2 regions of the Cupriavidus sp. CER-90 genome follow, and region 2 is predicted to be linked to the other one. Evidence: predicted binding sites of a transcription regulator. Region 2 holds the regulator's gene; the other holds the start of a gene.
The links. The regulator NrdR, encoded in region 2, represses ribonucleotide reductase genes. The targets are predictions, from matches to a motif close to CACNANATNTNGTG.
Positions count from the first base shown of each region.

Region 1: a site for NrdR is predicted at 1,234-1,247, ahead of AC24R4_RS19250 (ribonucleoside-diphosphate reductase subunit alpha). Genes of this name have one in related genera too.

Region 1 covers NZ_JBYGYM010000002.1:1,880,639-1,896,607, forward strand. Annotated here, with positions in the region: gene AC24R4_RS19240 (sigma-54-dependent transcriptional regulator) at 1-183, shown strand, start outside; gene ampD (1,6-anhydro-N-acetylmuramyl-L-alanine amidase AmpD) at 176-787, shown strand; gene AC24R4_RS19250 (ribonucleoside-diphosphate reductase subunit alpha) at 1,493-4,447, shown strand; gene AC24R4_RS19255 (hypothetical protein) at 4,458-4,694, shown strand; gene AC24R4_RS19260 (ribonucleotide-diphosphate reductase subunit beta) at 5,070-6,260, shown strand; gene AC24R4_RS19265 (tripartite tricarboxylate transporter substrate binding protein) at 6,408-7,394, opposite strand; gene AC24R4_RS19270 (quinone oxidoreductase family protein) at 7,562-8,527, shown strand; gene AC24R4_RS19275 (recombination-associated protein RdgC) at 8,608-9,543, opposite strand; gene AC24R4_RS19280 (BPSL1445 family SYLF domain-containing lipoprotein) at 9,719-10,318, opposite strand; gene AC24R4_RS19285 (hypothetical protein) at 10,531-11,025, shown strand; gene AC24R4_RS19290 (aldo/keto reductase) at 11,069-11,902, opposite strand; gene AC24R4_RS19295 (tautomerase family protein) at 12,032-12,430, opposite strand; gene AC24R4_RS19300 (LysR family transcriptional regulator) at 12,583-13,473, shown strand; gene AC24R4_RS19305 (Fe2+-dependent dioxygenase) at 13,553-14,239, opposite strand; gene AC24R4_RS19310 (TonB-dependent receptor) at 14,313-15,969, opposite strand, start outside.
Region 2 covers NZ_JBYGYM010000002.1:2,230,879-2,246,847, forward strand. Annotated here, with positions in the region: gene AC24R4_RS20850 (PilW family protein) at 1-519, opposite strand, end outside; gene AC24R4_RS20855 (hypothetical protein) at 516-941, opposite strand; gene AC24R4_RS20860 (type IV pilin protein) at 1,088-1,555, opposite strand; gene AC24R4_RS20865 (pilus assembly protein) at 1,591-6,399, opposite strand; gene AC24R4_RS20870 (pilus assembly PilX family protein) at 6,458-6,985, opposite strand; gene AC24R4_RS20875 (PilW family protein) at 7,041-7,883, opposite strand; gene pilV (type IV pilus modification protein PilV) at 7,880-8,434, opposite strand; gene AC24R4_RS20885 (GspH/FimT family pseudopilin) at 8,439-9,083, opposite strand; gene nrdR (transcriptional regulator NrdR) at 9,298-9,765, opposite strand; gene glyA (serine hydroxymethyltransferase) at 9,940-11,187, opposite strand; ZMP/ZTP riboswitch at 11,368-11,471, opposite strand; gene ybgC (tol-pal system-associated acyl-CoA thioesterase) at 11,640-12,044, shown strand; gene tolQ (protein TolQ) at 12,041-12,724, shown strand; gene tolR (protein TolR) at 12,741-13,178, shown strand; gene tolA (cell envelope integrity protein TolA) at 13,197-14,288, shown strand; gene tolB (Tol-Pal system beta propeller repeat protein TolB) at 14,501-15,841, shown strand; gene pal (peptidoglycan-associated lipoprotein Pal) at 15,862-15,969, shown strand, end outside.

The sequences.
Region 1 (15,969 bases), 350 kb from region 2:
CGTGCGCTGCGCCAGACCGGCTTCAACCGCACGGCTGCCGCGCCGCTGCTGGGCCTGAACTTCCGCCAGTTGCGCTACCGCATCCAGCAACTGGGCATTCGCGACGAGCGCGATGGCCGGGATGGCCGCGACCCCGCCGACGATGGCGAACCGCTGGCCGAGGGCGAGGGACGCGATGTCTGACGCGGCTGCCGGCGCCCGCGACTTCAGGCCCGACGCGCAAGGCTGGGTGCCCGCCGCCCGCCGCGTGCCGTCGCCGAATTTCGATGCCCGGCCCGACGGCGTGCCGCTGGACGTGGTGGTCATCCACAACATCAGCCTGCCGCCCGGCCAGTTCGGCACCGGTGACATCGAGGCGTTCTTCCAGAACCGGCTCGATGCGTCGCGCCATCCGTTCTTCGAGACCATCCGCGATGTGCGCGTGTCGGCCCACTTCCTGATCGCCCGCGACGGCGAACTGGTGCAGTTCGTGGCCTGCACACAGCGCGCGTGGCATGCGGGGCAATCCGAATACTGCGGACGGCCACGCTGCAACGACTTCTCGATCGGCATCGAGATCGAGGGCGCCGACGATCAGCCGTTCACGCTGGCCCAATACGACACCGCCGCCGCGCTGGTGGCCGCGCTGGTGGACGCGTACGCGATCCAGGGCGTGGCGGGGCACAGCGACATTGCCCCGGGGCGCAAGACCGATCCGGGGCCGCATTTCGACTGGGACCGGTTCGCCACCCTGGCGGGCCTGCCTGCCGCGCTGCTGCCCTATCGCCCGCAATCGGGGGATCGATAGACCGATCGCGTGGGCCGTATCGGCACGGCCGGGCGAATCTGTGTAGGGATAATCACTGTGTTGCACAAACGCCGCACACGCCCAGTGGCGTCAAAACGGCGAATGTGGCGCCGGCAAAACCTCACGCACCGCAGGGTGTCATCGCGCTGAAAAATCACTGTGCAGTTGCGTGTCCGCCGCTTCATTTCGGCGCAAGGGCGGCTACAATCGCGCCCCCGGCGGTCGCGGGCGCGCCCCATCCTGGGTCACCTATCGGTGATCCATTCCCATTAAAAAATTTTCGGAATTTTGTGCGCCACCGAACGTGACGCCGCCAAGCCTTGAGGCAGCGCGCTTTGCGGGAATGTGGCGCCGCCGCACCGGGCGGCCAAGACCCCAGGCCGCACTTGTCAAGACTGGTCATGTGGTCTCTTTTCACTATACTTAGGCCCAGTTTTGAACGGCACCACAACATCTAGTGGTGCCACCGGGGAACCGGCCCGCAGGTGCAGTAATCGTCGCAGCAAGATGCGCGATCCACTGCACAGGGATTGACGAGCCGGCGCAGTACCGAAAGTCCCTAGCAAAGTGTCCGCCCAAGCAGTTTGGTTCGCCTCTGGCCTCGCCTGAATCAAGTGACTTATATAGCGCATTTTGCTAGGGACTTTGTCGTCTCAGTACAAGAACAGCAGTATTCATTTTCAGGGTTAATACCGGAGTTACCTCATGCAAACGGCCCAAAACGAACAACAAACCACCGGCGTGACTGGCGCAACCGGCATCGGTGGCGCAGCAGCCGGTAGCTCGCAGCAGAGCCCTGCCGCTGCAGGTGTGTCGTACCAGGATTACAAGCTGATCCGCCGCAACGGCGCCGTGGTGGCGTTCGAGCCGAACAAGATTGCCGTGGCCGTGACCAAGGCCTTCCTGGCCGTCAACGGTGGCCAGGGCGCGGCATCGGCCCGCGTGCGCGAGCTGGTGGAACAACTGACGCAGTCCGTGGTGCGCGCGCTGGTGCGCAGCCGTCCGAATGGCGGCACCTTCCATATCGAGGACGTGCAGGACCACGTGGAACTGGCGCTGATGCGCTCGGGCGAGCATGAGGTGGCCCGTGCCTATGTGCTGTACCGCGAAAAGCGCACGCAGGAGCGCGCCCAGGCCAACGCGCAGGCCGTGGCCCGCGTGCAGGAATCGGGGGCGTCGTTCAACGTGACGGACAACGGCGTCACGCGTCCGCTGGACCTGGCGGCGCTGCACGCGCTGATCGACAATGCCTGCAGCGGCCTGGGCAATGCGGTCAGCGCCGAGCCGATCCTGAAGGAAACGCTCAAGAACCTGTACGACGGCGTGCCGATGACGCAGGTCTACGATTCGGCCATCCTGGCCGCGCGTACGCTGATCGAGAAGGACCCGGCCTACAGCCAGGTGACCGCCCGCATCCTGCTGCACACGATCCGCAAGGAAATCCTGGGCGCCGAAGTGACCCAGGCCGAAATGTCGACGAAGTACGCCGAGTACTTCCCGAAGTTCATCGCCCGCGGCATCGAAGCCGAACTGCTGGACGAAAAGCTGGCCACGTACGACCTGGCCCGCCTGGGTGCCGCGCTGGACGCCTCGCGCGACTTCCAGTTCAACTATCTGGGCCTGCAGACGCTGTACGACCGCTACTTCCTGCACGTGGACGAAGTGCGCATCGAAATGCCGCAGGCATTCTTCATGCGCGTGGCCATGGGCCTGGCGCTGGAAGAAAAGGATCGCGAAGCCCGCGCCATCGAGTTCTACCAGCTGCTGTCGTCGTTCGACTTCATGTCGTCCACGCCCACGCTGTTCAACTCGGGCACGCGCCGCTCGCAGCTGTCGTCGTGCTACCTGACCACGGTGTCGGACGACCTGGAAGGCATCTACGAAGCCCTGAAGGAAAACGCGCTGCTGTCGAAGTTCGCCGGCGGCCTGGGCAACGACTGGACCAACGTGCGCGCGCTGGGCTCGCACATCAAGGGCACCAACGGCAAGTCGCAGGGCGTGGTGCCGTTCCTGAAGGTGGTCAACGACACGGCCGTGGCCGTGAACCAGGGCGGCAAGCGCAAGGGCGCGGTCTGCGCCTACCTGGAAACGTGGCACCTGGACATCGAAGAATTCCTGGAACTGCGCAAGAACACCGGCGACGACCGCCGCCGCACGCACGACATGAACACGGCCAACTGGATTCCGGACCTGTTCATGAAGCGCGTGATGGAAAACGGCGAATGGACGCTGTTCTCGCCGGCCACCTGCCCGGACCTGCACGACAAGGTCGGCAAGGCCTTCGAGCAGGCTTACCTGGGCTACGAAGCCAAGGCTGCCAACGGCGAACTGAAGCTGTTCAAGAAGGTGCCGGCCATGCAGCTGTGGCGCAAGATGCTGGGCATGCTGTTCGAGACCGGCCATCCGTGGATCACGTTCAAGGACCCGTGCAACATCCGCAGCCCGCAGCAGCACGTGGGTGTGGTGCATAGCTCGAACCTGTGCACGGAAATCACGCTGAACACGAACGAAAGCGAAATCGCCGTGTGCAACCTGGGTTCGGTGAACCTGGTGGCCCACCTAAAGCAGCAGGCCGACGGCACGCACGTGCTGGACCACGCCAAGCTGCAGAAGACGATCCGCACCGCGATGCGCATGCTCGACAACGTGATCGACATCAACTACTACGCGGTGGAGAAGGCGCGCAATTCGAACCTGCGCCACCGTCCGGTGGGCATGGGCATCATGGGCTTCCAGGACTGCCTGCACGTGCTGCGCACGCCGTACGCCAGCGACGCCGCGGTGAAGTTTGCCGATACGTCGATGGAAGCGGTCTGCTACTACGCCTACCAGGCTTCGACCGAGCTGGCCGAAGAGCGCGGCCGCTACAGCACCTACGAAGGTTCGCTGTGGGACCGTGGCATCCTGCCGCAGGACTCGCTGAAGCTGCTGGCCGAAGAGCGTGGCGGCTACCTGGACGTGGACCTGTCGTCGACGATGGACTGGGACAGCCTGCGCGCCCGCATCAAGCAGCACGGCATGCGCAATTCGAACTGCATCGCGATCGCCCCGACCGCGACCATTTCGAACATCATCGGCGTGTCCGCCTGCATCGAGCCGACGTTCCAGAACCTGTACGTGAAGTCGAACCTGTCGGGCGAATTCACGGTGGTGAACGACTACCTGGTGCGCGACCTGAAGGACCGCGGCCTGTGGGACGAAGTGATGGTTGCCGACCTGAAGTACTTCGACGGTTCGCTGGCCCGCATCGACCGCATCCCGCAAGACCTGCGCGACATCTACGCCACGGCCTTCGAAGTGGAGCCGACCTGGCTGGTGGAGGCCGCAAGCCGCCGCCAGAAGTGGATCGACCAGGCCCAGTCGCTGAACATCTACATGGCCGGCGCATCGGGCAAGAAGCTGGACGACACGTACAAGCTGGCCTGGCTGCGTGGCCTGAAGACCACGTACTACCTGCGCACGATGGCCGCCACGCACGTGGAGAAGTCCACCGTGACGCGCGGTTCGCTGAACGCGGTGTCGTCGGGTGCGGACGGCCAGTCGGCCATCGACGCCGCCGCCGCCGCCGCCGCGGCCCCGGCCATGCCGGAAGCCGAAGGCGCGGTCTGCACGATGCGTCCGGGCGACCCCGGCTTCGAAGAGTGCGAAGCCTGCCAGTAAGGAGTCAGCTATGACGAGAGAGACCTCGAAAAGCGTTGCCACTAAAGCTTCGCTAGCTTTGAAGACGTCCAGCAGCCAGGATGTAAAGAAGGTTGCTGCGAGCGTTCTAACTCAGAGCAAGGCTCCTGCTGAAGGAACTTCGGCAAAAGTGGCCGCGACGGCGGCAAAGATACTGAACGATGGTCGATTCGGCGTAAATGCCAAATCAATTGCCGGCAGTGCCTTGTCGCAGAAGGCAAAGAAGTAAATGGTGTTGCCCCCGTACCAAGTTTGGTGCGGGGTGTTGAACGCGGAGGCACACGTGAGTACGCAACTGATTCAACAAGCAATCAGGGAAAAGAGGCTCCTGAGCTTCTTGTACGACGGACATACTCGAATTGCGGAGCCCCATATCCTGGGGCTTCAGGCGGGGCGGTACGGAATTTTGGGATATCAAGTGCGCGGAGCTAGCTCGCGCGGAGTCCTTCCAGACTGGCGCCGCTTTTACATCGATGGTATGGCGAGGCTAATGCTGTTGGATGATCAGTTCCCCGGTAAGCGGCCAGTATCTGGGCCACACAGTAGCTGGGATCGCGTGATTCTGATCGTAAGCTGAGTCGCTAAGACATTTGGAGAACACAACATGCTGAGCTGGGACGACGACGTTCAAGCCACGCCGCAAGCTGCCCCGCAGCCTGCCCTGCAACCCGCCGCGCCGTCCGCCACGCCCGACCAGCAAGGCGTGCTGCCGCCGGCCGCCACCGCGCCGACGGGCATCCTCGGCAACAACCCGAACGCCGCCGCCGCCCAGAGCACGCGCCGCGTGAACGCCGCCGACAAGCGCGTGATCAACGGCGCCACCGACGTGAACCAGCTGGTGCCGTTCAAGTACAAGTGGGCGTGGGAAAAGTACCTGGCCGGCTGCGCCAACCACTGGATGCCGCAGGAAATCAACATGTCGCGCGACATCGCCCTGTGGAAGGACCCGAATGGTCTGACCGAGGACGAGCGCCGCATCATCAAGCGCAACCTGGGCTTCTTCGTGACGGCCGACTCGCTGGCCGCCAACAACATCGTGCTGGGCACCTACCGCCAGATCACGGCGCCGGAATGCCGCCAGTACCTGCTGCGCCAGGCCTTCGAAGAGGCGATCCACACGCACGCGTACCAGTACATCGTGGAATCGCTGGGCCTGAACGAGGCCGAGATCTTCAACGCGTACCATGAAGTGCAGTCGATCCGCGACAAGGACGAGTTCCTGATCCCGTTCATCGACACGCTGACCGATCCGTCGTTCAAGACCGGCACGCCGGAGAACGACCAGAAGCTGCTGAAGAGCCTGATCGTCTTCGCCTGCATCATGGAAGGCCTGTTCTTCTACGTGGGCTTCACGCAGATCCTGGCCATGGGCCGCCAGAACAAGATGACCGGCGCCGCCGAGCAGTACCAGTACATCCTGCGCGACGAATCGCTGCACTGCAACTTCGGCATCGACCTGATCAACCAGATCAAGCTCGAGAACCCGCACCTGTGGACGCCCGAGTTCAAGGCCGAGATCACCGAACTGTTCAAGAAGGCCGTGGATCTGGAATACCGCTACGCCGAGGACACCATGCCGCGCGGCGTGCTGGGTCTGAACGCGCCGATGTTCAAGGGCTACCTGCGCTACATCTGCAACCGCCGCTGCCAGCAGATCGGCCTGGAGCAGCTGTTCCCGAACGAGGAAAACCCGTTCCCCTGGATGAGCGAGATGATCGACCTGAAGAAGGAACGCAACTTCTTCGAAACGCGCGTGATCGAGTACCAGACCGGCGGCGCGTTGTCGTGGGACTGACCGGTTGAAGGGTCGGCTGCACGGCGGGAACTACATGCGTTGAACAGTCCACGCAGCCAGGACGGGTGAGGAGCGGCCATCGGGTGAGAACCCGGTGGCCGTTTTTCTTTGGCCGGGAGCCGGTCGATAACGGCCCCGAGAAAACCATCAGTCCGCCGTCGCTCCCGACCGTTTCACCACGGCCGACCACTTCTTGATCTCGCTGTCGACGAACTTGCCGGTTTCGGCCGGGGTCATCGGCATTGGCTCGGATCCCCGGTCAGTGATGAACTTGTGCAGGTCGGGCGATTGCAGCGCCTTCACCGTCTCCGTGTTGAGCTGGGTGACGATGGCCGGCGGGGTGCCGGCGGGCGCCATCATCACGGCCCAGCCCAGCGCCTCGAACCCCGGCACGCCCTGTTCGCGCACGGTGGGCACCGATGGCAACTGGGGCACCCGCCTGGCCGTGGTCACCGCCAGCGGCAGCGCCTTGTTGGTCTGGATCAGCGGCATGGCGGCGGTGACGGAGTCCACCATCAGCGGAATCTGGTTGCCCAGGAAGTCGGCCTGGGCCGGGCCGCTGCCCTTGTACGGGATATGGACGATAAAGGTGCCGGTCTGCGCCTTGAGCATCTCGGCGGACAGGTGCTGCGTGCCGCCGATGCCCGCGCTGGCGTAGCTGTACTTGCCCGGCGCGGCCTTGGCCTTGGCAATCAGGTCGCGCAGCGACGTGAACCCCGATTGCGGCGTGGCCAGGAACACCAGCGGCACCGAGAACACGCCCGTCACCGGCGCAAAGTCCTGGCGCGGATCGTAATTGAGCTTCTTGTACAGCGTCTGGTTGATGGCCATGGCGCTGCCGGCCATCACGATCGTGTAGCCGTCGGCCGGGGCCTTGGCGGCCACTTCCATGCCGATGTTGCCGCCGGCGCCGGCGCGGTTTTCCACGATCACGGGCTGGCCCAGCTGCTTGCCGAGCTTTTCGGCCAGCGCGCGGGCGAAGATGTCGGTGGCCTGCCCGGGCGGGAACGGCACGATGAGCTTGATGGGGCGGTCTGGCCAGGCGGCGTGGGCCGTGCCGGCGGCGGCCAGCAGCAGGGCAGCCAGCGTACGGGCCGCAAAAGCGGGGCTGGCAAAGGGGCGCAACGACTTCAAGGGGGTCTCCTCAACGGGTTTGGATGGCGATGACGTCTTTGTCCGTGGCGTCTTTTTGCTCGTTTGACCCGATTCTACGCGTGCTTCGCTTTCAGAATCGCCTCAAAGACGCTGGGCAAATGGCCGCATACGATCGTTCGTGGATTTCAACCAAGGAGAACGACACGATGCGAGCCGTAGTAGTGCAACAGCTGGGCGAAGTCCCGCGCTTTACCGAATTCCGCGATCCCGAGCCGCGCGCCGGCGAAGTCATGGTGCGCGTCTGCGCGGCGGTGATCCGGCAGGCGGACCTGGCCATCGCGCGCGGGCACCATGCCTGCATGCCGCTGGAATTGCCCTATGTCTGCGGGCGAGACGGCGTTGGCTACCTGGCCGATGGCCGGCGCGTCTATTTCCGCGCGGGCCGCAGTCCGTTTGGTGCGATGGCGGAGTTCGTACCGGCGCAATGGGCGGTGCCGATCCCCGACCCGGTGGCATCCGCCGACGCCGCCGCATTGGTGGGGCCGGCGCTGGCGGCGTGGCTGCCGCTGGCGGCGCGTGCGGACCTGGCGCCGGGGGAGACGGTGCTGATTCTGGGGGCGGCCGGGCTGGCGGGGCGCCTGGCCATGCAGGCGGCGCGGCTGCAGGGCGCCGGGCGTGTCATCGTGGCGGCACACCGGATCGACCTGCAGACCATGCCGGGCGCCGATGCGCAGATCGACCTCGGCCAGGCGCCCAGCCTGTTGCAGCATGCGTTTGCCACCCATGCCGCCGATGGCATCGACGTCGTGCTCGATTTTGTCTGGGGCGAGACGCTGGAGCTGCTGCTGTCGGCGCTGGTCCAGGCGGATGGCGTGTCGGCCCTGCCGGCCGACCACGCCACGCGTGTGGTGTCCGTGGTCGATCGCCGGGCGGCCAGCGTCATGCTGGCGCCGATGGCGCTGCGCGATTCACGCGCGGTGCTGATGGGGTGCGGCGCCGCCAGCCATCCGCCGGCCGAAGACCTGCGCTACCTGGTGGAGGATGTCCTGGGATGCATGCACGCCGGCTACCTGTCGATCGACCCGCCCGGGCAGGTGCCGATGCGCGAAGTGGCGTCCGCCTGGCGCCAGGCGGGCGAGCCCGGCCAGCGCGTGGTGCTGACGCTGGACTGAGCGCGCTGCTCCGACCCCGGCCCGGCGAATGTACCGACCGGGCGGGGCGGGGGACGGTCCGGGGAACGGCGGGACGGGGCTCAGGCGGCCTTGCGCAGGTCAGCCGGCATCGCGCCTTCGGCCTTGCGCTCGCCGCCGAGCGCGTCGGTCAGGTCGGCCAGCATGCCCGCGAGTTCGCCGGCCATCAGCGCGAAATCGGCGTCAAAGCGTTCGTTCTCGTCGTGGAGCGTGGCGTCGGCCTGTTCCTTGATCACGTCGAGCGGATTCACGCGCTTGACCGCCAGCGCGTCGGTCAGCACGAACGACACGCGGTCGTTCCAGGTCATGGCCAGCCGCGTGCATCGCTTGCCGGCTTCGATATGGCGCCGCAGGTCCTCGGGGTCGAGCGGGTGACGCACGTAGCGCACGGTGGCCTTGGTCTCGCTGCTCGATTGCAGTTCGATTTCCTGATCGACCGTGAAACCGGCCGGTGCGGTGTCGGTGGCCAGCCACTCGGTCATGGCCGCAACCGGCGACAGGTTGACCTGCAGGCCCACCACGGGCAGCGGGTCGATAGCCTTGAACAGCATGCCGCGCACTTCGTCGGCCTTGGCCGTGCCGGCTGCGTCGATGGCCAGCCAGCCGTTGACCGGGTCGATCCATACGCGGGTGTCGCGGCGGATGCTGAAGGCGCGCGGCAGCAGTTCCTCGGTGACCTGCTCCTTCAGTTCCTTCAGCTGCTTGCGGCCCGGCTTGAAGCCTTGCTGCTCCTCGATCTCGGCGGCGCGCGCCTTGGTCACCTGATTGACCACGGTGGCCGGCAGCAGCTTCTTTTCGGTGCGCAGCACCAGCAGCATCTGCTTGTTGACGCAATGCACAAGCTGGTCGTTGTCGCGCGGCGACGCCCAGCCCTGGGTCTGCATTTCCAGGCTGGTGCCCGGATAGAACGCATGTTTGGCCAGGCAGGCCTCAACATCGTCTGCACTCAGCGTCCACGGGGCGGAGAAACGATGAATCTGGAGATTCTTGAACCACATGAGAATTCGGCCTCGCGTGCGGGTTGGAAAATTGGCAAGGGACGAATTCTAACGGCTTGGCGCGGGGGTGAAACGAAGAAAAGCGGCGCCCATGTTACGGAATGCAAGTGTTCCGCAACGTGGGCGCCGTGTGGTACGCAACGGATGGGCGCCGGGCGGGCGCCGGACCCGCCTGTCAGATATTGAGCTTCGAGATCTTGGTGCCTTCCAGACTCAGGCCGGCCATCAGGCCCGCGTTGGTCATGGCAAAGCCGATGATCGGCTGCTGGGCGGTGTTGGTGTCGATCTGGCCATTGGCACCGATCGTGGCCAGCGCCACCGTGGCGTCGGCGCCAACCTGCCAGCCGCTGCTGCGCACGAACTTGTCGTAGGCGTCCTGGGTCATGAACATCAGGATGAAGGCCTTGGACTGTGCGCCGATCTGCCAGCCGACCGAGCCCGAAATGGCCCGGTAGTAGCCGCGGTCCGCACCGCCGGAACGGAGCACGCCGTCGCCGTACTCGCCGCCGACGATAAAGCCCGCCGACAGCAGTTTCGGGAAGATCAGGATGCCCTTGGCCTTGGCGCCCAGATCCCGCGCGCCGTTGGTCGTGGAATAGAGGCGGTTCAGCGTGTCAGTGGCGCCCGTATCGATCTCGCGGCGTTTGGACGCCGCGTCGCCCGAGTCTTTGGGACCGGTGAAGCTGCATCCTGCAAGCGACAGGGCGCCCACGGACAGACCGGTGAGGCCGACAACCCCGGCACTGCCGGCGGACAGGAAGGTTCGACGTTTCATTATTTCCTCCAGGAGGGTTCATGTGTTGCAACCGCCTCTAAAGCATAGGCTGGCAAGGCACATCCGCAAATGCGATTTTGTCTGACACGGAGGGGACAGGCCTCTGACATGACTTGGTCATACTTTCTTGCAAATCGGCGGAACTTGTTCCGGAACCGGGCAGATACCATACCGGTCTGTCGAGCATCTATCCGCCAACCGCCCCCATACCCATGTCATTCCAGAAGTCCAACGTCCAGCCCGATTCCCGTCTGTCGAACCCTCATGCTGCAGTGCAGCGTCCGCGTGGATGGCGGCGTGCCGGCGCGCTGGCCATGCCGCTGGCGGCACTGCTGCTGGCCGCCTGTGCGTCCCAGCCGGCGGTCGAAACGGCCGAAGCCAAGCAGGAATCGGCCCAGATGAACGCCGGCTGGCAGGCCGAGCGCGCCAAATATATGGATTGCGTGCAGGACCGCGCCAGCGACGGCGCCAAGGGCAAGGGCACCTCGAAGGAGGTGGCTGCCGGCGCGATCGACGCGTGCAAGGGCCAGCTGAAGGTCATGCACGACGCCTTCCAGTCGTACCTGTCGGCGCAGATGAGCAGCGCGCACGGCCAGACCAGCGCCCGCCAGGCCGCCGAGCGCGTGACCACGGACACCCGCGAGAAGGCCCGCACCTACCTGACCCGCTACGTGGAAGTGGAACGCTACAAGGCCGGCCAGCACTGAGCGAGGATTCCACCGCGTCCTTTCCGCCTGAAACCGCCCCGCGTCACAGCATGGCCAGCGGCTGCGCGTGACGCGGCGGCGCGAACAGCGTGTCCAGTTCGGCCAGCTGGCCGGGCGTGAGCGTGATATCGAGCGCGCCCATGTTCTCGCGCAGGCGGTCGCGCTGGCCGGTCTTGGGAATCGCAATGATGTCGTCCGACGCCAGCAGCCAGGCCAGCGCCGCCTGCGCGGGCGTCATGCCATGCTCTGCCGCAAAGCCCTTCAGACCGGCGTTGCGCAGCAGCCGCGCCTGCTCGATGGGCGAATAGGCCATCACCGGCACGTTGCGTTCGCGCAACCATGGCAGCAGGTCGAACTCGATGCCGCGCCGGCTCAGGTTGTAGAGCAGCTGGTTCACCGCCACGGCATCGCCCCCCGGGGTGTCCCAGAATTCCTCCATATCGGACAGGTCCAGGTTGCTGACGCCAAAATAACGGATCTTGCCGGCCGCTTGCAGCGCCTGGAATGCCTCGATCGTGTCCTCGAACGGCACGTCGCCGCGCCAGTGCAACAAATACAGGTCCAGATGGTCGGTGCCCAGCCGGCGCAGGCTGCGCTCGCACGCTGCCACCGCGCCCTTGCGGCTGGCATTGTGCGGATAGACCTTGCTGACCAGGAAGGCGTCGTCGCGGCGGCCCGCCAGGGCCTCGCCGATCAGCGATTCGGACTGGCCTTCGCCATACATCTCGGCGGTATCGACCAGCCGCAGGCCCATATCCAGGCCCATCTGTAGCGTGGCGATTTCCTCGGCGCGCGTGGCGCGGTGGTCGCCGATATTCCAGGTGCCCATACCCAGCGCGGGCACGCGCTCGCCGCCGGGTAGCGTGACTTGTTTCATGCGATGCCTCCGGTATCGGGAAAACTGCCCTCCACACTAGTGAACATCGCCACGCAGCACAAGCGCACCGCCCGCACGGTACTTTTTACCTGACTGCAGCAATCAGTGTCGCGCGGGCCGCGCCCGCCATCAGCGGTGCTGGTGCCGAAATTCCTGGGTCTTGCCGCCATAGCCATAGGCGGCCGCGCGCGCGTCGATCACATGGATATAGGACACCTCGTTGACGTCGCCGATCAGTTCGGACAGCGCGGCATGCGACTGGCGCAGGTATTCGGCTTTCTCGGCCTTGGTATTGGTCTCGTCGGTCACGCTGATGTCGAGCTGGAAGGCGTTGCGCCCCTTGTCATAGTCGGACAGCGGCTTGCCGCCAATAAACCACTGCTCGCGCGGGATGAACGTCACGGTGGTGGCAATCACGGGGGCTTCCTTGCCCAGCACGCGCTGGGTCAGTTCACCCACCACGGCCACGGCGCGGCGCGTCAGTTCGGTATCGGGATGGCCGGAAATCTGCAGGGATACGTGGGGCATGACTGGCTCCTTTCGGGTTTGGGTTTCACTTGCGGCGCGCTTGCCGGTTGGCGTATTGGCGTGCTGCGGTGATGTCATCGTAGGCGTTGCCTTGAAATCGGAAAAGCGGGAATATACGATGCCATCTATCGGAATAGCCGAAACTTCAAATCATGCGCGGATTCGAAACGGACCAGCTCCGGACCTTTGTGGCCGTGGCCGAGAGCGGCAGCCTGTCGGCGGCGGCGCCCCGGCTATTCCTGTCGCAATCGTCGGTCAGCGAGCAGTTGCGCAAGCTGGAGGAGCGTGCCGGCGTGCCGCTGCTGACGCGCGGCAAGAAGGGCGCGGCGGTGACGCCGGCCGGGGCGCGGCTGCTGGACTATGCCCGGCGCATCCTGTCGCTGAACGAACAGGCGCTGGCCGAACTGCGCGGCCAGACGCTCGATGGCGAATTGCGGCTGGCGGTGACCGACTATTTCCGGCCCGGAGAGATTGCCGGCATGCTGCGGCGCCTGCGTGACCGCTATCCCTACCTGAAGCTGCACGTCACGGTCATGAAGAGCGCCGCCATCGAAGCGGCGGCCGAGATGGATGCGTTCGACATCGGCCTGAGCATGCGGCTGATCGGCGCGCGCGGCGCCGAAAAGACGTCGGGCGCCACACGCGGCGGCACGGTGCTGCGGCGCGAGGCGCTGGCCTGGGTGGCCGCACCGGAAATTTCCGAAGAACCGCAGGCGACGCTGCCGCTCGTGTTGCTGCCCGATACCTGCTCGATGCACCAGTTCGTCGTGCAGTTGCTGATGCGGCGCCGGCGCGAATTCGAGATCGCACACTCGGCCTCGGGCGTGGCGGGCCTGCATCTGGCGCTGGCGGCCGGGCTGGGCGTGTCGTGCCTCAACGCATCGGCCATCGGACCCGGCGTGACGCCGCTGGATGCAGCGGGCGTGGCCGGCTGGAAGCTGCCGGCACTGCCTTCGGCGGAGTTCTATCTATTAGGGGCGCGCCGGGGCGAGAGCGAATTCATCGGCCAGGCGCGGCAGGCACTGGCGGAGCAATTTGGCTGAACGGCCAGATGGCGGCAGGGGGCGCCAGGGGGCGCCAGAGGGGGCCAGGTCGGATCGGGGCGGGCCAGGGCGGCCGCGCTCAGGTCTCGCTCCACTGCCGCAGCAGGTTGTGATAGCAGCCGACCAGGCTGCGCCGCGCGCGCGCGTCGGCGTCGGTCTGGTTGAGCGTCTGGATGGCGTTGTCCATGTCGAACAGCAGCGCGCGCTGGCCGTCGTCGCGGATCAGGCTCTGGATCCAGAAAAAGCTGGCCACCCGCGTGCCGCGCGTGATCGGTGTCACCTGGTGCAGGCTCGTGGCCGGGTAGACCACCATGTCGCCGGCGGCCAGCTTGACCGCGTGCACGCCGTACGTGTCTTCCACCTGCAATTCGCCGCCGTCGTAGCTGTCGGGGTCCGACAGGAACAGCGTGGCGGACACATCGGTGCGCAACTTGCGCCCGGTGTGCGGATGGATGCGCACGCCGCCATCGACATGGGCGCCGAAGGTCATGCCCTCGCTGTAGCGGTTGAACATTGGCGGATAGACGATGTTCGGCAGCACCGCACTAATAAATAGCGGATGGCGTTCCAGCGCGGACAGGATCAGGTGCTGGCACTGGGCGGCCACTTCGGATCGTTCGTCGATCTGCTGGTTGAACTTGACCGGCGCGCCGGAATAGCCGGCCGACACGCGGCCGTCCACCCAGGCATCGCCGGCATGTTCCAGCTGCGCCAGCACCACGGCCACCTGTTCGGCGTTGAGAACCTTCGGAATACGAACCAGCATCGGAGACATCCGGTTGGGGCCGGGGGCCGGCCATGGCGAAACGGCCAGGCCCGGCGTGCGGCCCCGGCGGCGCTTACATGCGATAGGTGAACGACAGCATTGCGGTACGGCCCGTGCCCGGCACCGACCGGCCGCCGTCCGACTGGATCAGCGCATCGTAATACTTCTTGTCGAAGATGTTGAACAGATTCAGGCGCACGTCGTACTTGGGCTGGTGGTAGGCGATCATGCCGTCCCAGCGCACAAAGCCGCCAACCTGCACCGTATTGGTATTGTTGGCATAACGCTGTGACATGTAGAACGCCCCGCCGCCCACTTCCCAGCTTGGCAGGATGGCATAGCTGGTCCATGCCGTGGCCGTGTGCTTGGGCGTGTTGGTCGGCACCATGCCCTGCGTGCCGGCCGCGATGCCGCTCTTGATCTCGGCATCCAGGTACGTATAGCCCGCGAACACCTGCCACTTGGGCGTGATGCGCCCGGTCACGCCGGCGCGGAAGCCATCCACCTGGATCTTGCCGGTCAGCGCGTACGTGGTGGCGTCGATCTGGCTGCGCGCGTTGTCCTTGGTGATGCGGAAGATGGCCGACGTCACCGACAGGTTGCCGCTCATCAGATCCCACTTGCCGCCCGCCTCGTAGGCCTTGTTCTTCTCGGGGTCCAGCGACTGCTGCCCCACCGTGCCGACCAGCTGTTCCAGCGACGGGTTGAACGACGTGCCGTAGGAAATGTAGTACGACTGCGTCTCGGTCGGCTGCCAGATGCCGCCCAGGCGCACGCTGGTGAAGTGGACGTCCTGGCTGGCGTTGGGCAGCACCGTGCTGCCGGCCGTGTTGCCGGAATTGACCGAGTTGCTGATGCTGGCGATGTACTTGTCGTAGCGCAGGCCGGCCACCGCCTTCCACTGCTTCGAGAATTCGATCGAATCGTTGGCATAGACGGCCACCGTGTTGGCCGAGCCGCCCTGCAGGTTGCCGGTGCGGGTGGCCACGCTGGCCGGCGAATCCTGGTACGGCGGATCGATGACCGGCGTGCAGGCCACGAAGCCGGACGTGCCCGTGGCCGGGTTCAGTGCCGTGCTGCCGCAACTGCCGTTGCGGTAGTAGTTCTGGTTGTTGTAGCCGTCGTGGCCCAGCTCCAGGCCGGTCAGCAGCGTGTGCTTGACCGGGCCCGTGTCGAACTTCGCGGTCAGCTCGGTCTGGTTGAAGATCGAGTAGTCGCGGATGTTGCGGTCATGGCTCTGCTGGCGCACGTACAGCTGCGACAGCGGCAGGTTGGTGGTGGTCAGCGCGGTAAAGGCGCCGGCCGCGTTGATCGATCCCACCGCGTTCGGCGCGGTCTCGCGCGCATCGGTTTCCACATAGTTGAACGCCGTGACGTTGCGCAGGCGCAGGTTGGGCGAGAGCTTGTGGTCGATGGCGCCATTCAGCGACACGATGTTCTGGCGCGTCCGGTCGTTGTTGAAGCCGTAGTGCGTATTGCGATCGACGTTGACCGGATGACCGTTGATGGCGGGCAGGCCGTAGTCGGGCATGTCCTCGTTGTGCTGGAGCAACGCCGACAGGGTGATCTCCGTCGAGGTGCCGATGCCAAAACGCCACGACGGCGCGATGCCGAAATCCTGCACGGTCATCTCGTCGCGCGTGCTCGGCTTGCCGTCCTGGGCCATGGCCGAGATGCGGAAGGCCGAGGTGTCGCCGGTGGGCGTGTTCACATCGGCCGTGGCCCGGACC
Region 2 (15,969 bases):
GTGATGGGGCAGCGCCGCCCCGCTGGCCTGGACGATGGCGCGGGCCGGCAGTGCGTAGCCGCCGCAGTCGCTCATGGTGCCGTCAGGCAAGGTGGGGTCGGCGGCCAGGCCGCTGCCGGATACGCGCACAAGCAGCGCATCGCTGCCGTTCACACCGCCCCGCGCGCACTGCATCGGGGCCTGCTTCCGCGATGGTGTCTGCGTTTGCGTGTGGAGCGATGGCTGCGCGCAGTCGTCGCGTCCTTCGATGGGCGGAACCGGCGCCGGATGCGCCGGCGCGAGCGCGACATGCGCGGGAATCCATCCCGCCTGCCGAATCGAGTGGGCCAGGATGAACAGCGCGCGCTGCCCCCGTTCCTCGATCAACACGCCGTCAACCACGGTGGCGTACGCGGTGCGCATGACCTGGAAGGTGGCCAGCGCGGCAAAGGTGGCGATCAGGCCCAGGGAAATGCCTACCATCAGGCTGGCGAGCGTGAAGCCTCGTGCGTTCCCATGCGTCAGGCGGCGGCACGTCATGGCCGCACCCACAGGGCAATGTGCGTCACGGACCTTGCCCGGTCATGCGGGCGCGTCAGCGCATCAGGCGGCAAGGTGGCCAGTGCGATGCGGTCGCCGTGCAGGCAGCCAGCCCCGGCGGAGGTGGCCCCGCACAGCGCGGCACGGCGCGTATCGCCGCTGACCAGCCGCCAACCTTCGTCGCGCGCTTCGGCCTGTTCGGCCGCCAGCCGCAGCGTGGCGCCGAGCCGCTCGTGGTGGCCACCCCATCGCAACCAGGCACTGCCCAGCGTGGCCAGCGGTACCGCGCCCAGGCCAACGATGGCCAGGCAGACCAGTGATTCGACAAGAACGTCGCCCCGGGCCCGATGGCGCGAAACGCCAAGGGCCGCAGGGGGGCGGTGGATCAGTCGAAACGGAAAACAGGAAGCCGAGGAAGGCATGGCGCATCGGTTCGTCGGGAACGGATGGCCACGATAGCGGCAGGAAGGGGGTTAAAACGTGTCCGGATGTGACGGAGTTGCGTCAATGTGTGTCCGAGCGGCTCTCCGAAACCTCCGACGCCGCCCCGCGCCTTGCTGCCAGTCCGCTACCAGCAGGTGCCGGCTGCGCCCGTGCCCGTCGACGTCTTGACGTTCAGGTTGTCGACCGTGAAGTTGCCGCACACGGGGTCCTGGCGATTGGCCACTGGCGTGGCGGTCAGTTGGAAACCGGTGGCGATGGAGCCGCCGGATGGCGCGATGGTGATGATGTAGTTGGTGGATTCGCAGGTGTCGCCAGACGGCGTCTTGGCGTCATCGCACTTCGTCAGTTTGAGCGCCGACGGATCGACGGTGTAGGTGTTGTTGACCGTGAAGTACCGTTCCAGCGCCCCCTGCACGCGGGCCAGGCCAGCCTTGGCCTCGGCGCGCCGCGACTTGGTCACGAACTGCTGGTATTGCGGGATGGCGACCGCCGCCAGAATGCCGACGATCATCACCGTGATCATCAGCTCTATCAGCGTGAAGCCCCGGGCGCCGGCGTGGCGCCCGCCCCTGGTCTTCTCAAATTTCATCATCGCAGTTCTCCTGTCATCCTCATCCTGCCCAGGCATCAACGCTGGATCTGCCGCCATGACACGCGGCCGGTCGGATAGCCGGTGTTGATGGTGTTCCTGCTGATACCGCCGCCGGTGCTGCCGTTTGATCCGCTCCCGCTGGTGTACGAATTGTTGCCGATGACCGTGGAATTGGTCAGGATGCCGTTGTTCGACTTCTTGCCGTTCACAACCTGTCCAGCCGTGTTACCGCCGCCGCCCACGGCATCCGATCCGTCGAACTTGCCATCGCCATTGGCGTCGAACATCGCGACCGTTTGACCGCCGGTCAGGCCGTCGATGAGCATTTCCCAGCCGGTGCCGCCGTATTCGCACAAATCGCTGGAGGGTACGAGCGTGGAGAACAGCAATCGCGTGCCGGTAATCTGCGGATCATAGACCACGCGCTCGCCTTGCGGGTCCGCGCCGGGCGAAACGAGGTTCAGATACCACCCCATGGCGCCGCCGCTGTAGTTCACCGGGTTCTTGCTCAGCACCCTGTACCAGTCTCCGCCCTTGTACTGGGCTTCCATCGTGATGGACTGCTGCACCAGCTGGGAACGCGTGATCGTGAGCTGCCCACTGCTGTTTTTGTCCCAGATGCCGTAGACCGACTGCGTGCCCATGTTTGCGGGGTCACCAACATCCACGTACCGGCCCGTGCCGAACATCATGATGTAGCCGCCCCAGCGATTACGCACCCCACCAAACGACGTTGTGATCGGCTGGGCATTGCCGCCGGCGTCGGTGGCTTTGAACAGCAGTTGCCGGGTGTCCTGGTAGGCCGCCGCGGTCTTGCCGCTGACATCGAACTTCCAGACGTTGCCGAGCAGGTCGCCTGCGTAGATGGCGTCGGCCACGTAGTCGCCATCGGTATCGGTCACGTACACCTGCATGATGCCGTTGGACTTCTTCTGGGCGTCGGTGGCGTCGTTGACCGTCAGCTTGAGGTAGTCCGTGCCGAGGCGCCAAGTCTTGCTGCCGGCCGGGCGGTCCAGGAAAATTACGAAAATCGAGCCGCGTGCCGCAGTACTGTTCAGGCCGTTGCCGAAGACCGCAGCCCATTTGCCGTTGCCCAGCCGCACGATCTTCGGTCGGCCATAGGTGTAGCCGAGGTCTGCGTCATCGGCGCTGGTAAATTCCCAGAGTGCGGTGGACGCCGCGGTGGACTCGTTGATCGCCGTCGGGTTGGTCACATCAAGAGCATAGATGCCCTTCCCGCCGCCGCCCAGCCCGCCAACCAGCACGGTTTTCCATGCGCTGTTGACGTAGGCATCGGTGATTGTCGGAGTGCTGTCTACGTAGTAGCTGTGCGCATACTTGGGAGCCGTCAGGTCGGCCAGCTTGCCGTATAGCGCCGACGGCACGTATGCGAACAGCTCCTTGCCGCCGTCGCTAGCGGGGTCGTCGCTCATGTCGGCCGAGAATGCGTGCAGCATGCCGTCATTGGCGCCGACATAGATCATCGGCTTGCGCTTGCTCTGCGCGGCGACGAAAGCTACATAGGTGGCATCGCCATACCCGGCGGCGGGCGTTCCCACGTACTGCGGACTGGAATTGACGATATCGCCCAACGCGGTAGAGCGGGCGCGGAACATCGTCTGTTCATTGCTCTGATCGCCGCGTAGCCAGAGCAGCCGCTTGGTGCCCAGCTTGTCGGTGCCGTTCAGCGCGGTCTGGTATGCCGTGGGCAAGCTATCCCAACGGAACGGAATGCCGGCGCTGTTGGTGTCGGCGGTGTTGTAGGTCAGAATTGCACGGCTGTCCTGGTTGACGCCCTTGAGCTTGGCGCCCGCATCCCACTTTTCCTGGGAGGCGATGTTGCCGTTCTTGTCCAGGCGATAGGCCAACACCTGACCCGACCAGTCGGAGCCATTGAAGCGGGCCTGGAAAATGCTGGAATCGGTTTTCAGCGATGTGGTACTTGCCGCCACCGCTGCCGCCGATGAGGTCTTCAGAATCGACAGGAAGGCGTTTTCCAGTGCTGCGGCCAGCGCGACGGGGTTGGTCGCGTAGAAGTAATTGTCGGGCACGCCGTCCGAACCTTTACTGCCGTTCGACAGGGTCACGTCCCATTCGGACGTCTGGTCGGGGGTGCCGCTACCGTTCTGATCGTTGAAACCGCCCCACTTGGCGGCGTACAGCAATGGGTCCTGGAATTGCGAGCCGGCCTTGCCGTTGGCCGTGTAGACGACGCTAGTCTCCGGATCGCCAAAATTACACTTGTTGCAACCGCCAGTCGTATTGATCGGCGCGCTGGAGGGGGTCACCTTGATATTGGTGGGATCGCTGTACTGGAAGTCGTAGATCCCGGAGTGGAAGTGCGGGCCATCCTGCGAGGTGCCGGAGATCGAGTAGCCGAAGCCCTGGCCGTTAGCCGACGAGCCCGACACCACGCGTGTGGACACCGTGATGGTGTCGCCGCTGACGTTGTAGCTTAGGATGCCCCAGACGTCCTGGTCATAGTCGCCGCCGGCAATCGAATCTTCCCAGTTCACGTAGAACTTGCCGCTGGTGGCGGTCTGCGAGATGACCTTGAAGTCCACCAGCGTACCGGTGCTGGCTGCGGCCGTCACGCCGTTGGGCGACTGAGGATGCAGTTGGTATGACGGCATGATCGTCACGGTCTTGCCGTTCACGTTGACGCTAATTTTGGGCGTGTTCGTGGCGAGCTGCACCGCGTAGGTGTTCATCTTGAGCGACGTGGTGTCCTGCACTGGTACGCCTAGCGTGGCCGCGTCGGCGTCCGAACGCAGGCGGTTCTGTTTGGCAAACAATGCCGCGCCTGCGATCTGGAACGTACCTTTTTGCGACGGGCCTTCCGGGCAGATGCCCAGTACGTCGCTGAGATTGCCGACCGATTTGGCCGAGCACAGGTTGTCGATCGTCTTGCCGCTGATACCGCCCGCAAACCAGGAGCCGCCGGCTATGTTCTCGCCAACTCCTACCTTGTTCGTATAGGTGCTGATATCGGGCGCGCCGTTCAGGGCGCTCATGCCGCTGAGCTGATCGTCATCGTACGATGACACGCTTGAATTGAAAACCAGCGCGTTCAGCGGCGTGCAGTACGGTGCGCGGCTCGCATTCGTCTTCGGCAGATCCATCGGGTTGGCCCAGGCTGGCTGTGTCAGACCCAGTGTGGCGTCCTTACCATTGCTGGCCGGCTGGAATGCGCTGGTTGCCGTCTTGCCACCGAAGTAGCGTAGTGTTTCGACGAAAATCTCCGAGATTGGATTGCCCCATGTGGAACAGTTGCCTTCCGAGGCCGGCTTGTTCTGGGCATTGGTGCCCCCGCTCGGCTGGATACCAGTCTGCTGGTAGTTGCACTGGTCCGCGCTCAGATAGGTGCCGTCGCTGTAGCTGTAGCCGTATGGGCGTAGCTTGTCGATGTTCCAGACGATGCCTTTCACCGGATTAGTAGCGGCCGAGTAGGTAAATACGCCGGTGTCGGGATTGAATTCCGACGCGAAGTTGGTCACGTTGCGCCGCAGGACGCCCCCAGAAATATTCTTGTCATAGCTGCCGGTCATCAGGCCGAACAGCATTTGGCCGGGGCCGCCGTACTTCTGCAAAAGCCCGATCGGCTTGTTGTTATTCGGGTCACACTTCTCCGATCCAATCAGGCCGTTGACGCACACCTGCACGCGCGCGTTGTAGACGCCGACGTCCTGGCCCATGCCCAGCCCCCGTGCCGATTGCAGAGGATTTTCGGCCGACGAGTTGATGCCCGAGAGCGCGGCGCGGTTGCCGTTCGACGAACCCGACACCGTGGTGCCATTGATCTTGGGCAGGAAAGACCCTTGCGTATTGTGGGCTTCGGTATACCAATTGCACTGCCATTTCTCGGAGGCGCCCCACGTGGCGTAGTTGCCTGCTACCACGCGGATCTGCGGCGCCTGCTGATTGGTCTGCGAGTTAAGGTTGCTGGAGTCCTTCGGCGTGACGTTGCACAAGGTCAGGCCGCCGCGCGTCAGATTGGTGACCTTCCACGACGAGAACTGTGTGCTGGTGTTGCCCGGGTTCGACACGCCATCGGCATAGAACGCCATGTTGACCGAGCCGGAGTTGACCTGCATCACCCAGCCTGTCATCGAACTGCCAGCCGTGGCGCCAGAGGTCGGCTCGAACCGCAGTTGGTCGCCGATCTGCACCTTGCTCACGTCATTGAGCGCGATATTCGATGCCGCGGCTGCGGCCAGCGCCATTTTGGTGTTCGACGTTAGCGTGCCGATGGCCGAGGCTACTTCCACGGACACCGGCACAAGTTTCGCGACGTCGGCGCCGTTGTAGAACTTGGCCCAGGCGTGCGCGTCCATCGGCAGGAAAGCACGTTCCAGCACCGTGGTGGTCGTGGTATCCGTCGAGCGCATGCCACCGTAGAGGATCTTGCGAACCTCGTCGATGCGGCTCATGGTGGCCCAGTTCAGGAAGTTGCCGCTCCAGGTCGATCCATCGCAGTACTTCGTGTCCTTGTCCACAAGGGCCTTTGGTACGAACCCCTTGATCGTCGTCTTGTCGTACGTGTAACACTTTGCCGAATCGAAGTAGCCGGCGTACTCGATGCTGTTGGTGTACGTCGTATCGAGCTTGCCGTCGCCGTCCAGATCCGTATAGTCGTTGTACGCCTTCTGGTGCAGCGTGTGATCCTTGGTCAGGTCGATCATGACCATCGGCGGCACATTGCCACCGGCGAAGAGCGGCCGCTGGGCCAGGGTGAGCTGGGGGCCGGCAGCCGAGGCCGTGGCGATGGCAAGCATGCTCGACATCGCCAGCAGGGCAGCCTGCACGCGGCTCACGAAGCGTCGGGAAGAGAGGGGATAGGTCATGGTGCGCCTGACAGTAAGGGTTTGCGCAAGACAGTGCCGAGTCGTCAAAGGGTCGTCGTCAGAAGCGGACGACTTCCTGCACCATCACCTTGGTGCCAGGGTTCACGCCGTAGCCAATCGCCGTGATGCGGTACACATACTTGTTGGCGCCGAACTCGATGTCGTTTGGCTCCTTGAGCGGCTCGATCAGGTAGCGCGGCTGCTTCGATACGCCGTTGGCGCCGGCGGTATCCACCGTGGCCATCTTCTGGGTGGCCGTCAGGCCAGTCATCTCGCCCAGTTCCACCGATCGCTTGGGGTCCTCGATGTAGAGTTCCCAGACCTGCTGGCCGGACGTGGCGTACTGGCAGTAGCCCTTGTATCCCTCGATGTCGCAGGTCGGCGACGAGCCCGTCAGGCCGTTCAGCTTGCGGTACGTGGTGATGTCCGTGCGTGCATCGCGCAGTGCGGATTCCGCCGCCTGGAGGGCCACGCTCTCGTCCCGGGTGTTACGGGCCAGGCGCTCGGAGTTCAGGCTCATGGTGCTGGCGGCCAGCCCGGCAAGTGTCAGGATGACCAGGAGCAGCAGGACCAGGATCAGCGACATGCCACGCTGCCCGGTGCGGCGGGACGTTGGGTGAATGCGGTGTTTCATGGCCGGCCTATGTCAGTCGGTTGCGAAGGGCGATGTAGAACGTGAAATGCCTGTGAAGACGGCCGTCGGCGGCCAGTTGCATCACGCTGCCGGCATCCCCGTTGGGCGCCAGGTCACCGGGTGCGTACGTGGTGCCGAAATGGTTGATTTTCGTCTTGACCATGTCGGGGTTGGTGGTGCTGTTGCCGCGCAGTACGACGGACACGCGCACGGCCAGCACGTTGTCCATGTTTGCGGCCGCTCCAGGTCGCACAAAGCGGTTCACCACCATGTCGTTGTCGGTGTCCTCGCCCAGCAGGATCTGGAGCGCCTCCACATTGCGGAAGAGAGGCGTGGGGGTGCCATTTACATCGCACTGCAGCCATGGAACACCGTCCGCGTCCTTGACGATCGAATAGATCTCGGTGGTCTGCACGTTGCCGTTCACGTCGTTGCCGCTGCAATCGACCGAGCTGCCGTCAGCCTTCGGGAATGTCGGGCTGCCCGGTGCGGCGAACGGATCTCCGCCGGCCATCGATGAGCCGTAGTAGCGCAGCGTCAGCGTGTCGCTGGTGTTCGCGCCACCGTCGTTCGTGGCTTCGAGCGTGGGGGACACGAAGTCGTTATTCGTGTACAGGAAATCGGAGTAGCCGATCTGGCGCGCCTGGCGCTGCAGCAGCTGGGCAATGGCGCGGGCGTTCTCCTGGATCTCGCCCACATCGCCCTGCGTGCTGTTGGTGCGGCGCTGCGAGATATAGAGCGAGCTGGCTGCGAGGATCAGCAGCATGCTGATCACCATGCCGACCATCAACTCGACCAGCGTAAAGCCGCTGGCCGCGCGGCGGCGGAACTGACGGTTTGGCGTAGTCATGGGATGAGCGCGGTCGAGAAATGCTGTGGGGTGCCGCCGTTGTCTTCGCTCCAGAAGATCTTGATGACATACGGCGCATTGGCGTCCTTGTCGCAGCCGTTCTTGTCTTCGGCTGATCCGGAGCCGTCGTTGGGCGTGCTGTCGGTGCATACGATGCCGTCGCCACCGGGCATGCTTTCCCGGACGTCCGCGAGCCATGTGGCATAGGCCGTGATCGCCATCTCGTCCGGCGTGCAGCCTGCCGCGGTATAGCACTTGGCCACCGCTTCGGATGACTTGGGGACGTTGAACGTGCCGTTCGTCACGGCGGTGCTGTTGCTGCGAATCTGGTCCGCCAGGTTGTAGGCCATCAGCGCGGCATAGTTGCGCATCGCGGCGGTGCGCGAGTCCACCAGCGTCTGCAATTGCAGGTTGGCCAGCGCCAGCATGCCGATCGACAGGACGATCAGCGTGACCAGCGCCTCGATCAACGAAAAGCCGCGCGCCGGGTTCCGCGCACGCGACAGCCGGCATCGATCCGCCATCGGGATCGGGGAGGAGTAGGGCGTCATGGCGTCAGGGACACGTCGACTGCAGCTGGGTGGAGGGCCGGCCGCTGCCGGTCATGGAAACCGTCTGGCCGGCTTCCGTGGCATTGCGCTCGCAGAATTTCCAGCTCGCGGTGGGCGTGCTGGAACTGCCCGTGGATCGCATGCGTACGCGATCCGGCGTGGCGCCGAGATTGGCGGCGGTGACTTCCGTGGTGGCTTGCAGCGGATCGCTGTTCCGCACCAGTTCTTCGGTGTTGGCGTAGACGCCGTCATTGTCCGCATCGACAAACACGATGCGGGGCAGGGTCCAGTCGTCGGAGCAGGTATTGCCAGCGCCGAGCGGGCAGACCGTCACCGTGGTGTTGCGGCGCGCGGCCTCGCTGCGGGCGAGTTCGAGGTCCGCGAACAGACGCGTGGCATCGGCCGACAGCCGGCTGTTATGCAGGAATGACTTGAAGTTTGGTGCGGCTGCGGCGGCCAGCACGGCCAGTACCGCAATGGTCACCATCAGTTCGATCAGCGTGACCCCTCGCGCGCGCCGACGGTGTCGTTGACCTGTGCGCGCGTGTACAGCCCCTGACGCCACTGCAGCCACGCCGGCATTGACCCCAGGCTTAGGCAGCAAAGGCGTCAGCAAGCCCGCTGCCTTCCGGCAGAAAGACTGACCCATTTGTGACTCCCGTCCAAAAAAACGACAGTTCTTTTTTTGTTCTTTGCGCGGCGCGCTGGAATGCTGTTGCGTCCGGGCCTCTGATGGGTCCGGTTCCGCGTGTGGCGACGCTGCTGTGTCGCAGCGTTCTTATGCGATGGAAACGCGCGTTCGTCCGCCTGCCTCCTACCCGAAGGAGGTCAGTGCAGATTAGACATCTTTTTTGGCGAAGTGGCTACCCCTTTCGTGGGGTAGGGGTCGAAAATTCGTCGAGTACGTCGCGGAATTCAGACACATCCTCGAAGCTTCGATAGACGGAAGCAAAGCGGATATAGGCGATCTTGTCGAGCTTGCGCAGTTCGCGCATGACCAGTTCGCCCACCTGGCTGCTCGGGATTTCCTTTTCGCCCAGCGCCAGCAGCTTTTCCTCGATGCGCAGGATGGCTTCGTCGATGGCTTCGGCCGAAACCGGCCGCTTGCGCAGGGCCAGCCGCATCGAATCCTTGAGCTTGGCCCGGGAATAGTCCACGCGCGAGCCGTTCTTCTTCACGATGGCCGGGAAGAACAGCTCGATGCGCTCGTAGGTGGTGAAACGGCGGTCGCAGGCTTCGCAGCGCCGGCGCCGGCGCACGGCTTCGCCGTCCTCGGAGACGCGACTGTCAAGGACCTGGGTATTGGAATGACCGCAGAAGGGGCATTTCATGCCTGACCACCTGAAGAAATATGCCAGCCCGCATTTTGCATCTTTGAGTTCTGCTGCGGGGTTGTGGCGGGTCAACCGGCGCCGCCGACCCGGAGGAGGGCGGCGCCGTTGGTGCGTACTAACTATAGATACGCTTCAGATCGCCCGGGGGGGCGATCCACGCCGTCGGTCCGATCAGCCGTAGACCGGGAAGCGGCGGGTCAGTGCGGACACCTGCTCGCGAACCTTGGCGATGTTGGCTTCGTCGTGCGGGTTGTCCAGCACGTCGGCGATCAGGTTGGCCACCTGACGGGCTTCTTCTTCCTTGAAGCCGCGCGTGGTCATGGCCGGCGAACCCAGGCGGATGCCCGAGGTCACGAACGGCTTTTCCGGATCGTTCGGGATGGCGTTCTTGTTCACCGTGATATGCGCGTCGCCCAGAATCTTCTCGGCTTCCTTGCCGGTGATCTGCTTGGCACGCAGGTCCACCAGCATCACGTGGCTTTCGGTCTTGCCCGACACGATGCGCAGGCCGCGCGCGATCAGGGTCTCGGCCAGCACGGCGGCGTTCTTCACCACTTGCTGCTGGTATTCCTTGAATGCCGGCTGCAAGGCTTCCTTGAACGCCACGGCCTTGCCGGCGATCACGTGCATCAGCGGGCCGCCCTGGATACCCGGGAAAATGGCCGAGTTGATGGCCTTTTCGTGCTCGGCCTTCATCAGGATCACGCCACCGCGCGGGCCGCGCAGGCTCTTGTGGGTGGTGGTGGTGACGAAGTCGGCGTGCGGCACCGGGTTCGGGTACACACCGGCGGCGATCAGGCCGGCGTAGTGCGCCATGTCGACCATGAAGTATGCGCCCACTGCCTTGGCAACCTTGGCGATGCGTTCGAAGTCGATGCGCAGGGAGAATGCCGAAGCGCCGGCGATGATCATCTTCGGCTTCGTTTCGTGCGCCTGCTTCTCCAGCGCGTCGTAGTCGATGTCTTCCTGGGCGTTCAGGCCGTAGCTCACGACGTTGAACCACTTGCCGCTCATGTTCAGCGCCATGCCGTGGGTCAGGTGGCCGCCTTCGGCCAGGCTCATGCCCATGATGGTGTCGCCCGGCTTGAGCATGGCGAAGAACACGCCCTGGTTGGCCTGCGAGCCCGAGTTCGGCTGCACGTTGGCGGCGTCGGCGCCAAACAGCTGCTTCACGCGGTCGATGGCCAGCTGTTCCACGACGTCGACATACTCGCAGCCGCCGTAGTATCGCTTGCCGGGATAGCCCTCGGCATACTTGTTGGTCAGTTGCGAACCCTGGGCGGCCATCACGGCCGGCGAGGTGTAGTTTTCGGAGGCGATCAGCTCGATATGATCTTCCTGACGCTGGTTCTCCTTCTGGATAGCGGCGAAGACTTCGGGGTCGATCTGTTCGATCGTGAAACGGCTGCGTTCAAACATGGCGTGACTCGTCTGTAAAAAGGAAAGCGGACGGCAAAAACGATAGGAGCATCGGTTGCAGGTCGGCGCAATCGTATTAAAGCGGGAATTACTTCGCGGATAGGGCGCGCGGGAAGGCACTGGCGTCCAGTACCGGGCGGCCCTATGCGGCTGACCGGTACAGGGCGCACCCTGCTTCCCATTCGCTGCCCAGGCGAGCGGCAGGCGCATTCTTACTTCACGCCCAATGAACTTGCGCTTCCTCGTGGTAGTACCCACTGACTTCGCCAGTCGCGCAAGGTGGAATGGTTGCGGCAGAGTTTATGCGAACGCGCCGCGGGCCGCAACCCGGCAGCGGCCGGGCGCGGAGCGCGCGCCGCCTGCGCCGTCAAGGCCTTGTGGCGTATGGCTCGCAACTTGCTGTTGCAAAGTCGCCTACGGGTTAACCAGTGCGCTCCGTTACAATGCGGCCCATGCCAAATTTCGTGTGGCCGCTGCGCGTGTATTGGGAAGACACCGACGCAGGCGGCGTGGTGTTTTACGCCAACTACCTCAAGTTTTTCGAACGGGCGCGGACCGAATGGCTGCGCTCGCTCGGCATTGAGCAGCAGACCCTTGCCGATACGTCCGGCGTGGTCTTCGTCGTACGCAGCACCGCTGTGGAATACAATGCGCCCGCCCGGCTGGATGACCAGCTGGAAATCCGTACGCATATCGAACGGGTTGGGCCGGCATCGGTCCAATTCGCCCAGGAAGCGTGGCGCGGGGACTTGCTGCTGGCCAGCGGCAAAATCCGCGTGGGATGTGTCGACAAAGGCACGTTCCGTCCGGCCCCGATTCCTGCCCCTGTTCTCGCTACTATTAAAAACGCTCGATGAATCCGGTGACCGTCACACAAGACCTGTCGATCATTTCGCTGGTCCTTCACGCCAGCCTGCTGGCACAGGCCGTCATGGCGCTGCTGCTGGTGATGTCCCTGTTCTCGTGGACCTATATCTTCCGCAAGCACCTGGCGCTGCGCTCGGCGCGCACCCAGACCGAAGGCTTCGAGCGCGACTTCTGGGCCGGCGGCGACCTGCAGGCGCTCTATAACAGCGCCGTGAACAACCGCCACAACACCGGCGCGCTGGAGCGCATCTTCGAATCGGGCATGGGCGAGTTCCTCAAGGCCCGGGAACGCAGCAACGACGCCGGCGCCCTGCTGGACGCCGCCCGCCGCGCCATGCGCGCCGCCTATCAGCGCGAGATGGACGTGCTGGAATCGCACCTGCCGTTCCTGGCGTCGGTGGGTTCGGTGAGCCCGTACATCGGCCTGTTCGGTACGGTGTGGGGGATCATGAACGCCTTCCGCGGTCTGTCGAATGTGCAGCAAGCAACACTTGCGTCGGTGGCGCCCGGTATCGCTGAGGCGCTGGTCGCCACCGCGATCGGCCTGTTCGCCGCCATCCCGGCCGTGATTGCCTACAACCGCTACGCCACGGAGATCGATCGCCTGGCCATCCGGTTCGAAAGCTTCATGGAAGAGTTCCTGAACATCCTGCAGCGCCAGACGCGTTAAACGGGGAGCATCAGACATGGCAGCCATCCAGCGCCGCGGCGGTTCGCGCCGCCGGGCCAGCGCCGAGATCAACGTCGTGCCGTATATCGACGTGATGCTCGTGCTGCTCGTCATCTTCATGGTGGCGGCACCGATCGTGAGCCCTGCGGTGGTGGACCTGCCGTCGGTGGCCAACGCCACGCCGCAGCAGCAAACGCCGCCGATCGTCGTCACCGTGCATGAAGATGGCCAGCTGACCGCGCGCGGCAAGGACAGCTCGGGCGGATCGTTCGAGCGCAAGCTCGACAAGCGCGGCCTGACCGATTTCGTGCGCCAGCGCCAGAACGAGAATCCGGACCAGCCGGTGGTGATTGCTGCTGCCAAGACGGTCAAGTATGAAGCCGTACTGGACGTCATGTCAGAGCTCAAGGCCGATGGCGTGAAGCGCGTCGGGCTGATGGTCAAGTCCAAGTAAGCACTATTGCGTCCCAAAGTGGCCAGCCTCTCGTCACGTCATCCGCAGCCAGGGCCTTCGCGCACGAAGGCCGCCGCCTATCCGTATCAGCCGGTCAAGGAACGCGGCACGATGCGGTCGTTCCTGCTCGCGCTGCTGATGCACCTGTTGCTCGGCATCGTGCTGTACTACGGCGTGCATTGGCAGAGCAGCACGCCGGTGGGCGCCGAGGCCGAACTTTGGGAAGAGGTTCCCGACGTCACGCCCGCACCGCCGCCGCCGCGTCCGGTGGAGCAGCCGGTGCCGACGCCGCCGCAGCCGGCCGTGCGCAGCAAGGTCGAGGAAGCGGCCGACATCGCGCTGGAGCAGAAGAAGCGCAAGCAGGCCGAGGAGGCCGCTGCACGCGAGGAAGCCGCGCGCCGCGAACGCGAGCGCAAGGAACAGGAACAGAAGGAAGCCCAGCGCAAGGAAGAGCAGCGCCAGCAGCAGCTCGACGCGCAGCGCAAGGAAGACGCGAAGAAGAAGGCTGACAAGGACAAGGCTGACAAGGCAGCGCAGGAAAAGGCCGCCGAAATCGCCCGGGAAAAGGAAAAGGAAAAGGCCGAGCAGCAGCGCAAGGAAGCCGACGCGAAGGCCAGGGCCGAAGCCGACAAGCAGGCCAAGGCCAAGGCGGATGCCGAGAAACAGGCGAAGGCCAAGGCGGATGCCGATGCCAAGGCCAAGCGCGATGCTGCGGCCAACGCGCAGCGCAAGAGCGAACTGGCGCGCCTGCAGGCGCTGGCAGGCGGCGGCAGCGCGTCGTCGAGCGGCGGCGGCGTTGGCAATGCGGCAGGCTCGGGCGCCGGTTCGGGCGGCAAGGCGTCGCCGGGCTATTCCGACCGGGTGCGCCGCCGCGTGAAGCCGAACATCATCTTCAACGGCACCGTGGAAGGCAATCCGCCGGCCGTGGTGGCGGTCCGGCTGGCGCCGGACGGCTCGATCCTGTCCAAGCGGCTGGCCAAGTCCAGCGGCGACGCCGACTGGGATAATGCCGTGATGCGCGCCGTGGAGCGTTCGGACCCGCTGCCGACCGACGAGGGCGGCAAGGCCCCGTCGTTCGAATTCACGATCACGTTCCGCCCCAAGGACTGACCAGCCAGGGGTCGAGAGCGCCATGATTTGCAACATAATGCAACCTTCATCGTTGGCCGCCAGTCCCATCGCTACCATGAACGGTTGCCTGACGCGGCCGGCAGTGTGCAAGACGTACACGCACGGAGCATGCGCCAAGCTGCATGCCGTTCCTGTGCCCGACTTGCTGTGCCCGCCGTACCGATGAATCCCAAAATCGACTGAGGAGCAGCATGCGAAAGCTTTGGGTCCCTAACTGGCTGTCCCGGCGCCAGACCACCAAGATCACCCGCGACCAGGGCCGCCACGCGCTGATGGCCTGGCTGGCGGTGGCACTGATGTCGGCCGGCGCCGCGCACGCGCAACTGAACGTGGAAATCACCGGCGTGGGTTCGAACCAGTTCCCGGTGGCCACGGCCAACTTCCAGGGCGAAGGCCAGGGCGCGCAGAACCTGACCGCCGTCATCCGTTCCGATCTGACCAACAGCGGCCGTTTTCGCAATATCGATCCGGCCGGCGCCACCGTCGCCGAATCGGCCCAGGTGGACCTGGGCAGCTGGAAGGCCAAGGGCGCCGACGCCTTCGTGGCGGGCAGCGTGACCCCGTCCGGCAATGGCCAGTACGAGGTGCGTTTCCGCCTGTACGACACGGTCAAGGGCCAGAGCCTGGGCGGTCTGGCCTTCAATGTCAGCCAGAGCCAGCTGCGCGTGACCGCGCACAAGATCGCCGACTACATCTACGAGAAGCTGCTGGGCGAACGTGGCGTATTTGCCACGCGCCTGTCGTATGTGTCGAAGGTGGGCAACCGCTACCAGCTGCTGATTTCGGATTCGGATGGCCAGAACGCCCAGGTGGCGCTGTCCAGCAGCGAGCCGATCATCTCGCCGTCGTGGTCGCCCGATGGCCGCCGCGTGGCTTATGTCTCGTTCGAGGCCAAGAAGCCGGTGGTGTACGTGCATGACCTGGCCACGGGCAAGCGCACGCTGGTGTCGAATCAGAAGGGCAACAACAGCGCGCCGTCGTGGTCGCCCGACGGGCAGCGCCTGGCCGTGGCGCTCTCGCGCGACGGCAACACCCAGATCTACCTGGTCAACGCCGACGGCTCCGGCCTGCGCCGCATCTCGCGCAGCAGTGCGATCGACACCGAGCCGCAGTTCTCGCCGGACGGCCGCAGCATCTATTTCACCAGCGATCGCGGCGGTGCGCCGCAGATCTACCGTATGCCGGCCTCTGGCGAGGAATCCGGCGCAGCACAGCGCGTGACCTTCAAGGGCAACTACAACGTCAGTCCGCGCGTTTCGCCGGACGGCAAGTACCTGGCCTACATCTCGCGTTCGGGCGGCTTCCGCCTGCAGCTGCAGGACCTGTCCAACGGTGACGTGACTTCTCTTACGGATACGTCCAACGACGAGGCCCCGAGCTTCGCCGCCAATGGAAAATACATCCTGTATGCCACCCGCGTGGGCGGCCGCTCGGTACTGGCGGCAGTCTCCACGGACGGCCGAACGAAACAGGTTCTGTCACTCCAGTCCGGCGAGGTTCGCGAGCCGTCCTGGGGTCCTTTCATGCAGTAGAAAAAGAGGAGTCTCTCGCCATGTCCCAAATGATGACCAAATCGCTCGCCCTGGCTGCACTGCTGGCCCTGGGCGCCTGCAGCTCCGGCGTGAAGCTGGACGACGCATCGAAGTCGGGTGCCAACCAG